One region of the Streptomyces sp. NPDC012510 genome, then DNA from elsewhere that is predicted to be linked to it. Evidence: riboswitches for the same ligand, from Rfam matches in the RefSeq annotation. Region 1 holds a riboswitch; the other holds the start of a gene.
What was found. A riboswitch is a leader RNA that binds a small molecule or an ion and turns the genes downstream of it on or off. The one in region 1 is predicted to bind S-adenosylmethionine.
Positions count from the first base shown of each region.

Region 2: it holds a riboswitch for S-adenosylmethionine, as region 1 does, so the genes downstream of both, thrC (threonine synthase) here and ACFY9I_RS28840 (aminotransferase class V-fold PLP-dependent enzyme) in region 1, are expected to answer to the same signal.

Region 1 covers NZ_JBIBEN010000017.1:113,755-119,046, forward strand. The annotation lists gene ACFY9I_RS28830 (cytochrome b N-terminal domain-containing protein) at 1-1,057, shown strand, start outside; gene trpD (anthranilate phosphoribosyltransferase) at 1,214-2,278, shown strand; SAM riboswitch class IV at 2,523-2,638, shown strand; gene ACFY9I_RS28840 (aminotransferase class V-fold PLP-dependent enzyme) at 2,756-4,117, shown strand; gene ACFY9I_RS28845 (glycerate kinase) at 4,078-5,292, opposite strand, start outside.
Region 2 covers NZ_JBIBEN010000030.1:59,220-64,511, reverse strand. The annotation lists gene ACFY9I_RS37660 (cold-shock protein) at 150-356, opposite strand; gene ACFY9I_RS37655 (MoaD/ThiS family protein) at 819-1,094, opposite strand; gene thrC (threonine synthase) at 1,231-2,514, opposite strand; SAM riboswitch class I at 2,533-2,689, opposite strand; gene ACFY9I_RS37645 (glucosyl-3-phosphoglycerate synthase) at 2,821-3,792, shown strand; gene ACFY9I_RS37640 (trehalose-6-phosphate synthase) at 3,955-5,292, shown strand, end outside.

The DNA.
Region 1 (5,292 bases):
CACGTACCTGTCGTTCTTCCTCTTCGGCGGGGAGTTCCCGGGCGGCGACTTCGTGGCCCGCTTCTACTCGGTCCACGTACTGCTGCTGCCGGGCATCATGCTCGGCCTGATGGTGGCCCACCTGATCCTGGTCTTCTACCACAAGCACACGCAGTTCGCGGGCCCCGGCAAGACGAACAACAACGTCGTCGGCATGCCGCTGCTGCCGGTGTACATGGCGAAGGCCGGAGGCTTCTTCTTCCTGGTCTTCGGTGTCATCGCGATCATCTCGGCGATCGCGACGATCAACCCGATCTGGACCATGGGTCCCTACCGTCCGGACCAGGTGTCGACCGGCGCCCAGCCCGACTGGTACATGGGCTTCTCCGAGGGTCTGATCCGTGTCATGCCCGGCTGGGAGATCGACTTCTGGGGCCACACGCTCGTCCTGGGCGTGTTCATCCCGCTGATGGTCTTCCCGCTGGTCCTGGTCGCGATCGCGGTCTACCCGTTCATCGAGTCCTGGGTCACCGGTGACAAGCGCGAGCACCACATCCTGGACCGCCCGCGCAACGCCCCGACCCGTACGGCCTTCGGTGTCGCGTGGATCACCTGGTACATGGTCATGCTGATCGGTGGTGGAAACGACCTCTGGGCGACCCACTTCCACCTGTCGATCAACGCCATCACCTGGTTCGTCCGGATCGCGTTCTTCGTGGCCCCGGTCATCGCGTTCGTCGTCACCAAGCGCATCTGCCTCGGTCTCCAGCGCCGGGACCGGGACAAGATCCTGCACGGTCGCGAGACCGGCATCATCAAGCGCCTGCCGCACGGTGAGTTCATCGAGGTCCACGAGCCCCTCAGCCAGGAGCAGCTGCACACGCTCACGGCGCACGAGCAGTACGTGCCGGCCCAGATCGGTCCGGCGGTCGACGAGAACGGTGTCGCCCGCAAGATCACGCGTCGCGAGAAGCTCCGCGCCAAGCTGAGCAAGGGCTACTACGGCGAGGAGAGCCAGATCGCCAAGCCGACCGTCGAGGAGTACAAGGAGATCACGAGCGGCCACGGCCACCACTGATCGCTTCGCTTCGCCACACCACGGTCGAAGGGCCCCCGTCCGATCTTCGGACGGGGGCCCTTCGCCGTGCTCCGACCTGGATAGGGTGAGAGCGCAGAATTGATTTCACGTCCGCGCGGCATCGCCCGCACGCGGCCAGGAAACCCAGGAGCGGCTATGAGCGCTGTGACCCCCGCTGGAGGCGACACCGCGGCGGGCCGTTCCTGGCCCTCGGTGCTGAACTCGCTGCTGTACGGGCGCGACCAGGACGCCGCTGCCACGTTCTGGGCGATGGACCAGATCATGCGTGGCGAGGCGACGGACGCGCAGATCGCCGGGTTCGTGGTGGCGCTGAGGGCCAAGGGCGAGACCGTGGAGGAGATCACCGGCCTCGTGCAGGCGCTGTACGAGCACGCCAAGGTGATCGAGGTGTCCGGGAAGACCGTCGACATCGTCGGTACGGGCGGGGACGGCGCCAAGACGGTCAACATCTCCACGATGTCGTCGATCGTCGTCGCCGGTACGGGCGCGAAGGTGGTCAAGCACGGCAACCGGGCCGCGTCGTCGGCGTCGGGCGCGTCCGACGTGCTGGCAAAGCTGGGCGTCAATCTGGAGCTGACGCCGCAGCGTGTCGCCGAGGTCGCCGAGGAGGCCGGGATCACCTTCTGCTTCGCGGTGAAGTTCCATCCGGCGCTGCGCCATGTGGCCGCCGCGCGCGGGCAGTTGGGGATCCGGACCGTTTTCAACGCGCTGGGGCCGCTGGCCAACCCGGCGAAGGTGCGCGCCCAGGCGGTCGGGGTCGCCGACCCCCGTATGGCGCCGATCATGGCCGGTGTCTTCGCCGAGCGCGGCAACTCCTCGCTGGTCTTCCGGGGCGACGACGGGCTGGACGAGCTGACGACGACGGCGACCTCACGGGTGTGGGTCGTACGGGACGGCAAGGTCACCGAGGAAGCCTTCGATCCGCGTGATGTGGGGCTGGAACTGGTGCCGGTGGAGGCGCTGCGGGGGGCCGACGCGTCCTACAACGCCGATGTCGCGCGGCGGTTGCTGGGTGGGGAGACGGGGCCGGTGCGGGATGCGGTGCTGTTGAACTCGGCGGCGGCGCTTGTGGCGCTGGAACCGACGTCCGCGTCGCTGGCGGAGCAGTTGCGAGGTGGGATGGCCAAGGCCGCCGAGTCGATCGATTCCGGGGCGGCGCGGGGAGTTCTTGAGCGGTGGGTCGCGGCGACGAACAGGTAGTCCGGTCGGGTGCGGGTGGGGTGGGGCTTCTCGCGCAGTTCCCCGCGCCCCTCAGAAAGCAGGGGCTGCGCCCCATGCTTTTTGCCTTTAGGGGCGCGGGAACTGCGCGAACAACCCCCACCCCACCCGCACCGCCGTACAACCGCACCCTCCGACCCATCCCGCGCCCATCCCGCCATCCCGTCATCCCGCCATCCGGACACAGGTTGCGGCGCGGCGATCACTTCACGTACGTTCCTGTTCAGGTCATGAGTGACAGCCCCAAGCCCCGGCTGGCTGTCCGGCAACCCTCCTTCCGTGGCGGGGTGCCCCGGGTGAAGACCGGGTCGTAGGCAGTGAGGTCTACGACAAGCGCGGTTTCCATGGGAGTCTTCCGTGAGCAAGCGAATGCGATAGGGCCGCCGAGCCCCGCCTCCGCGTACCCTTCGTTCCTTCTTCAGCATGCCTGCCTCGGCATGCTCTTCACGGGAGTTCGCCATGTCTGTCTCCACCCTTGCCGCCGCCCGGTCCGTCTGCTCCCCGCTGCTCGTTCTGGGACGGGATGTCACCGTCCCGCTCGTCACCGGCGGTGAGGTCACCTACGCCGCGCTCGACTACGCCGCCAGCGCCCCCGCGTTGCAGCGGGTGTGGGACGACGTGGCGGCGTACGCCCCCTACTACGGGAGCGTGCACCGGGGCGCCGGGTATCTGTCGCAGCTGTCCACCGACCTCTTCGAGAACGCCCGGAAGACCGTCGCCGAATTCCTCGACTGCCGTGGCGACGACCAGGTGGTGTTCACCCGGTCGACCACCGACTCACTGAACCTGCTGGCCGCCGCGCTGCCCGCCGACTGCCAGGTCTTCGTCTTCGAGACGGAGCACCACGCGTCTCTGCTGCCGTGGCGGAACGCGCGGGTGACGTACCTGGACGCCCCGCGCACCCCGGAGGAGGCCGTGGCCACGCTGGAGGGTGCCCTCGCCGGCCGCGGCCCGCAGGGGCCCGCGTTGGTCTGCGTCACCGGTGCCTCCAACGTCACCGGAGAGATCTGGCCGGTGCGCGAGCTGGCGGCCGCCGCGCATGCGCACGGCGCGCGGATCGTGCTCGACGCGGCCCAGCTGGCACCCCACCACCCCGTGTCGGTACAGGAGTTGGACGTCGACTGGGTCGCCTTCTCGGGGCACAAGCTGTACGCGCCGTTCGGCTCCGGCGTGCTCGCCGGGCGCGCCGACTGGCTGCGCGAGGCGGACCCGTACCTCGCGGGCGGCGGCGCCAGCCGGAAGGTGACGCGGCGCACGGACGGCGGCGTGGACGTCGAGTGGCACGAGAGCGCCGCCCGTCACGAGGCCGGCTCGCCCAACGTCATCGGCGCCTACTCCATCGCCTCCGCCTGCAAGGCCCTCACCGAGGCCGGGTTCGAGTCACTGGTCGCCCGTGAGCGGTATCTGATCGACACCGTACGGGCCGGTCTCGCCGAGGTTCCCGAAGTCCGGGTCCTCTCCCTCTTCGGGGACGACGCCCCGCGCGTCGGCGTCCTCTCCTTCGTCGTCGAGGGCTGGAACAGCTCCCACTTCGCCGCCGCCCTCTCCGCCGAGTACGGCATCGGTGTCCGCGACGGCCTCTTCTGCGCCCACCCCCTCGTCCGCACCCTCCTCGGCAGCGACCCGCAGACCCAGGGCGAGTGCGGCGCCCCCGAGGCCGCGCCCGGCGAGCGGTCTCTCAACGCCATCCGGGTCAGCTTCGGGGCCGGCACGCCCGACGAGCACGTGGAGCGGTTCGTCGACGCGGTCAAGGAACTGGTCCGGGACGGCGCGAAGTGGAACTACCGCACGGAGGACGGGCGTTGCGTCCCCGCCGTGTGATCTCCGCGGTTTGATCCCAGCATGTGCCGGCGGGCTCCGCTTCCGGTGCCCGCCGTCACCCGCGCACCCAGGACGATCATCCGCAACGCTCGTTCCGTGGCGTCCGTGAGGAGCTCGCTCGCGCGGACCAGGGCTTCGGCGAGGGCCATAGGAGCGGGCAGGATGCCGCTGCAGGCGTCCACGCCCGGTACCTCGTGCGCCCCCTCACCCAGGGTGCCCGCGAGGGCGAGGACCGGGCGGCCGTCCAGCTTGGCACGGCGGGCCACCTCGGCGGGAACCTTCCCGCGAGGGGTCTGGTGGTCGAGCGCGCCCTCCGCCGTGATGACCAGGTCGGCGCGGGCGAGCCGGGCGTCGAGGTCCAGATGGCTCAGCAGGACCTCGAAGCGGGGGAGCAGCCGGGCCCCCAGGGCGGCCAGCCCCGCACCGAGACCACCGGAGGCGCCGGTACCGGGGCCGGCGTGGAGGTCCGTCCCGGTGGGGGCGAAGTCGCACAGGTCCCGTGTGAGGACGTGTGCCCAGTTCTCCAGGCCGGCCGACAGTTCCTCGACCTGTGCCGGTGTCGCCCCCTTCTGCGGGCCGAAGACCCGTGCGACGCCCCGTTCGCCGCAGAGCACGTTGAACGGGTTGCAGGCGACCAGCAGTTCCACGTCCTTGAGGCGGGGGTCCAGGCCGGACGGGTCGATGCGGTCGAGTCGCGTCAACTCCTGTCCGCCCGGCGGAAGTTCGATGCCCTTCGCGTCCAGGAGCCGCGCGCCGAGCGCCTGGAGGGCGCCGGCCCCGCCGTCCGACGTGCCTGAGTCGCCGCAGCCGATCAGGACACGGCGTACTCCGGTGTCGAGCGCGGCCCCGATCAGTTCGCCGACGCCGTACGTCGTCGTGGCGCCGGGGTCGCGGAGGGCGCGCGGGACGAGGGAGAGGCCCGCGACCGCGGCCATCTCGACGACGGCCGTCTCCGCCCTGGCCGGGTCGGGGGAGCGGTCGGGGGAGCCGAGGAGGGCGAAGTGGGTGTCGACCGGTTCGCCGACCGGGCCCGTGGCGAGCAGGGAGACCAGGCGGCCCCCGGTGGAGGCGGCCAGGGCGGCGGCCGTGCCCTCGCCGCCGTCCACCAGGGGGATGAGGTCCACCTCCGCGTCGGGCACGACCCGGCGGACGCCCTCCGCGATGGCGTCGGCGGC
Region 2 (5,292 bases), on a different contig from region 1:
CGCCCTCCCGGCAGCGCCTCGGCAGCGGCTCGGCAGCGGCTCGGGACCTCTCGGCACCCCCACACGCAGGAGGGCCCGCACCCCTGTACGGGGTGCGGGCCCTCCCGAAAAGAACGAAGAACGTCGCTGCGAAAACCCGGCGCGTTACTTCAGCCGGCCGCGAGCCGGACCATGTCCGCCTGCGGCCCCTTCTGACCCTGCGAGATCTCGAACTCGACCCGCTGGCCCTCTTCCAGGGTGCGGTAACCGTCCATCTGGATCGCGCTGTAGTGGACGAATACATCCGCACCACCGTCGACCGCGATGAAGCCGTACCCCTTCTCCGCGTTGAACCACTTGACGGTGCCCTGAGCCATGCCTAACTCCCCTATTACTGGCCCTTGCACAGATCCACACTTCGCGGATCCGGGTCAGACCTCACCCCCCAACGGTTGGGGGCGTGCGCCGGAACGCGTCGACCGCGGCCGAATGTATCTGTCCAACTGCCCTCTGCAACAGGTCAATCGGACGAGAAATCTGGACACGACCGGTCGGGAATGTACGAACAATTCGCCCGAATTCAGGGCAAGTCGGGCCCCACAAAGGGAACAAATTACACAAAAGCCCTGCACACTTTGGCTACTTCATATAGGGCGTGCGGCGCGATCAAATATGCACCCGGCATGGAATCACTACGGCGATCGGACCGGGTTCCCCAACTCTACCGCGCTTAATCATAGAGAATTGCCCCCTCCGCTTCTCTCGCGGAGGGGGCAATTCGGTGAACGCTCGGTAATCAATGTTACCGACGGTTACTACCGGCCGGTACTCGCCGGGCCTCAGCCACCGGCGACCGCCGGAATGATGGACACGCCGGCGCCGTCCGGAGTGGCCGTCTCCAGCCCCTGCTCGAACCGGACATCGTCGTCATTCACGTACACATTCACGAACCGCCGCAACTTGCCCTGATCATCCAGAACCCGGGCGGCGATCCCGTTGTGGTTCTTTTCCAGATCGGCGATGACCTCGGCGAGGGTGGCCCCTTCGGCCTGGACTTCAGCCTGGCCGCCCGTGTAAGTGCGCAGGATGGTAGGGATCCGAACATTGACGGACATGACGTGTGACCTCCGGTCAGAGCAGTGGGGTTAGGAGCGCGGGACTGCGTTGGATGTGCGGCTGCGTTGGATGTGCGGCTCCGCCGCGTGGGCGCGACAAGCCCCCACAGCCCCGCAGACGAACGACTACCAGGCCTTACGCAAGACCGGCTGCACGGAACGAATCAAGGTTGGGCCGAATGGTCGCCGTAAGCCCGGTTCCGGCCACCGCGTCCAGCGTCTTCAGACCATCCCCCGTGTTGAGCACGACGGTCGTCAGCGTCGGGTCGAGCACCCCGTTCTCGATCAGCTTCCGGGTGACTCCGACCGTCACACCGCCGGCGGTCTCCGCGAAGATCCCCTCCGTCCGCGCCAGCAACTTGATCGCCTCGACAACCTGCTCGTCGTTCACGTCCTCCACGGCCCCGCCGGTCCGCCGGGCGATGTCGAGGACGTACGGCCCGTCCGCCGGGTTGCCGATCGCGAGCGACTTCGCGATCGTGTTCGGCTTCTGGGGGCGCACCACGTCGTGCCCGGCCTTGAAGGCCACCGACACCGGCGAGCACCCCTCAGCCTGCGCACCGAAGATCTTGTACGGCTTGTCCTCGACGAGCCCGAGCTTGATCAGCTCCTGCAGCCCCTTGTCGATCTTCGTGAGCTGCGACCCGGAGGCGATCGGCACCACGAGCTGGTCCGGCAGCCTCCAGCCGAGCTGCTCGCAGATCTCGTACGCCAGGGTCTTGGAGCCCTCCGCGTAGTACGGCCGCAGGTTGACGTTGACGAAGCCCCAGCCCTCGCCGGCCGGGTCGCCGATCAGCTCGGAGCAGAAGCGGTTCACATCGTCGTAGTTGCCCTCGATGCCGACGAGCTCGCCGCCGTAGACCGCGGCCATGACGACCTTGCCCTGCTCCAGGTCGTGCGGGATGAACACACAGGACCGGAAGCCGGCGCGCGCGGCGGCGGCACCCACGGCACCGGCGAGGTTGCCGGTGGAGGAGCAGGAGAGCGTGGTGAAGCCGAAGGCGCGGGCGGCCTCCAGGGCCTGGGCGACGACGCGGTCCTTGAAGGAGTGCGTCGGGTTGCCGGAGTCGTCCTTGATGTACAGACCGCCGGTCACGCCCAGCTCACGCGCCAGGTTGTCGGCCTTGACGAGCTGCGTCCAGCCGGGGTTGATGTTCGGCTTGCCGGCGACGTCGGCCGGGACGGGCAGGAGAGGGGCGTAGCGCCAGATGTTGGCGGGCCCGGACTCGATCGTCTTGCGGAGCTCTTCCGTCTCGTACTCGGAGTAGTCGTAAGCGATCTCCAGCGGCCCGAAACACTCCTCGCAGGCGAAGACCGGTCCGAGGGGGACGCGGTGGCCGCACTCGCGGCAGCTCAGCGCCGCGGCGGGACCGAGGTCGACGGTCTTCGGGGATTCGGTGACAACAGTCTGCGCAGCCATGTGAGGCGAGGCCCTTTCTCCTCATCTTCCTCACGACGCATTTCGTCGTGAGACGGATTTGGCACCTTCCCTAGCCGGGAGCCTCGCGGGGCGATCGACGGTGATCGTCACGAGACCGGCTGGAGGGTTGCCGGGGCTTCATCGGGCCGTATCCCTCTGCCCCTCTGGATGAGCGGTATTTGGTTGTATACGCACACGAACACCGACATGCGATGGTCACCAGCGTTGTCCAAGACTGTAACCGACGGCCAGGACAGTTGAGAGAGCCGTCCGAACCGCGAGATGAACGCAGAGGAGCCGCTCACTGTGCTGAAGGAAGTCGAGCGCTGGCTGAGCACCCGCTCCTGGTCCGTGGCAGACCGCCCGCTCCACAAGATCATGGCCGCCAAACGGGCCTCGGGACAGACGGTCAGCGTCGTCCTGCCCGCGCTGAACGAGGAGGCGACGGTCGGCGACATCGTCGCGATCATCCGCCATGACCTCATGCGGCAGGTCCCGCTCGTCGACGAGATCGTGGTCGTCGACTCCGGCTCGACCGACCGTACGTCGGAGGTGGCGGCGGCGGCCGGGGCGAAGGTCGTCCACCGCGACGCGATCCTGCCCCGGATCCCGGCCGTCCCCGGCAAGGGCGAGGTCCTCTGGCGCTCCTTGATGGTGACGACGGGGGACATCGTCTGCTTCATCGACGCGGACCTCAAGGAGTTCTCGTCGGACTTCGTCTCCGGGATCGTCGGCCCGCTGCTCACCGATCCCGGCGTCGACCTCGTCAAGGCGATGTACGACCGCCCCCTGACGGTGTCCGACGGGCGCGCCTCCGACACGACGACGGCCGGCCAGGGCGGCCGTGTGACCGAACTCATGGCCCGCCCCCTGCTCAACATGCACTGGCCGCGACTGGCCGGCTTCGTCCAGCCCCTCGGCGGCGAGTACGCGGCCCGCCGCTCCCTGCTGGAACGGCTCCCCTTCCCCGTCGGCTACGGCGTCGAGCTGGGCATGCTCGTCGACGCGCTCCACCTCGTCGGCCTCGACGCGTTGGCCCAGGTCGACGTGGGCGTCCGCAAACACCGCCACCAGGACGGCGCGGCGCTGGGCCGCATGTCCGCGGCCATCTACCGCACCGCCCAGCTCCGGCTGGCCCGGGGCCATCTGATCCGGCCGGTGCTCACCCAGTTCGAACGGGGTGAGGCGGGCTTCGAGCCGCGCACGTACTCGGTGGACCTGGAGGAGAGGCCACCGATGGTGGAGATCACGGAGTACGTGCGGCGAAGGGCCGCGTGATCGGGCCCGCAGGGCCTGATCCTCAACGGCGCGGGGAACCGCGCGAGCAACCACGAACCACCCGCACCCGCCGTCCCCACGCACCCCCCACCCCCCTGGCCGCTCCTGTATACGGCCGAACCGCACGTTTGACCGGTTGGACCATTGGCTAGGTTGAGCCGTATGGCATCAACGCACGGTGCGGCCCAGGTGCTGGTCGCCTCCAACCGCGGCCCGGTCACCTACACCCAGGACGAGACCGGCGCCCTCACAGCGAAGCGCGGCGGCGGTGGCCTCGTCTCGGGGCTCTCCGCGATCGACCCGGAATCCGGCGCGGTCTGGGTGTGCTCGGCCCTCGGCGACGGTGACCGCGAGGCCGTACGACGCGGTGTCGCCGAGCCCGGCGTCCGCATGCTCGACATCCCCGCCGACGTGCACCATGACGCCTACAACGGCGTGGCCAACTCCGCGCTGTGGTTCGTGCACCACATGCTCTACCAGACCCCGCTGGAACCGGCCTTCGACGCGGAGTTCCGCCGCCAGTGGGCGTCGTACGAGACGTACAACCACGCCTTCGCCGAGGCGCTCGCCCAGGAGGCGGCCGAGGGCGCGGCCGTGCTGGTGCAGGACTACCACCTGACCCTGGTCCCCCGGATGCTGCGCGAACTCCGCCCCGACCTGCGGATCGGCCACTTCTCGCACACCCCGTGGGCGCCGGTCGACTACTTCCGGCTGCTCCCCGACGACATCGCCGCGCGGGTGCTCCACGGCATCCTCGGCGCCGACCGGGCCGCCTTCCTCACCCGCCGGTGGGCGGACGCGTTCACCGAGTGCTGTGACGCCGTGCTGGGCCCCGACGCCTCGTCCGGCACGAGGATCGGGGTGCACGGCCTGGGCGCCGACGCGGACTTCCTGCGGGCCCGCGCTCACCAGGCGGACGTCGACGAGCGCATGACCACGCTGCGGGAGCAGATCGGGACGGCCCCCGACGGCACGCCGCGCCGCACGGTCGTCCGCGTCGACCGCACGGAGCTGTCCAAGAACATCGTGCGGGGCCTGCTGGCGTACCGGCAGCTCCTCGACGACCAGCCGTCCTGGCGCGAGCGCGTCGTGCACATCGCCCTCGCCTACCCGTCGCGGCAGGACCTCGCGGTGTACCGGGACTACATGACCGAGGTCCAGCGGGTGGCGGACGACATCAACGAGCGGTACGGCACGCCGGGCTGGACCCCGGTCATCCTCCATCTGAAGGACGACTTCGCGCGGTCACTGGCGGCGTACCGGCTGGCGGACGTGGCGCTGGTGAACCCGATCCGGGACGGCATGAACCTGGTCGCCAAGGAGGTGCCGGTCGTGTCCGACGAGGGATGCGCGCTGGTGCTGTCGCGGGAGGCGGGGGCGTTCGAGGAACTGGGGGACGACGCGGTGGTGGTGAACCCGTACGACGTCGTGGCTACGGCGGCCGCTCTGCACCAGGCCTTGTCGATGCCCGGGGGCGAGCGGGCCGAGCGTACGAAGCGG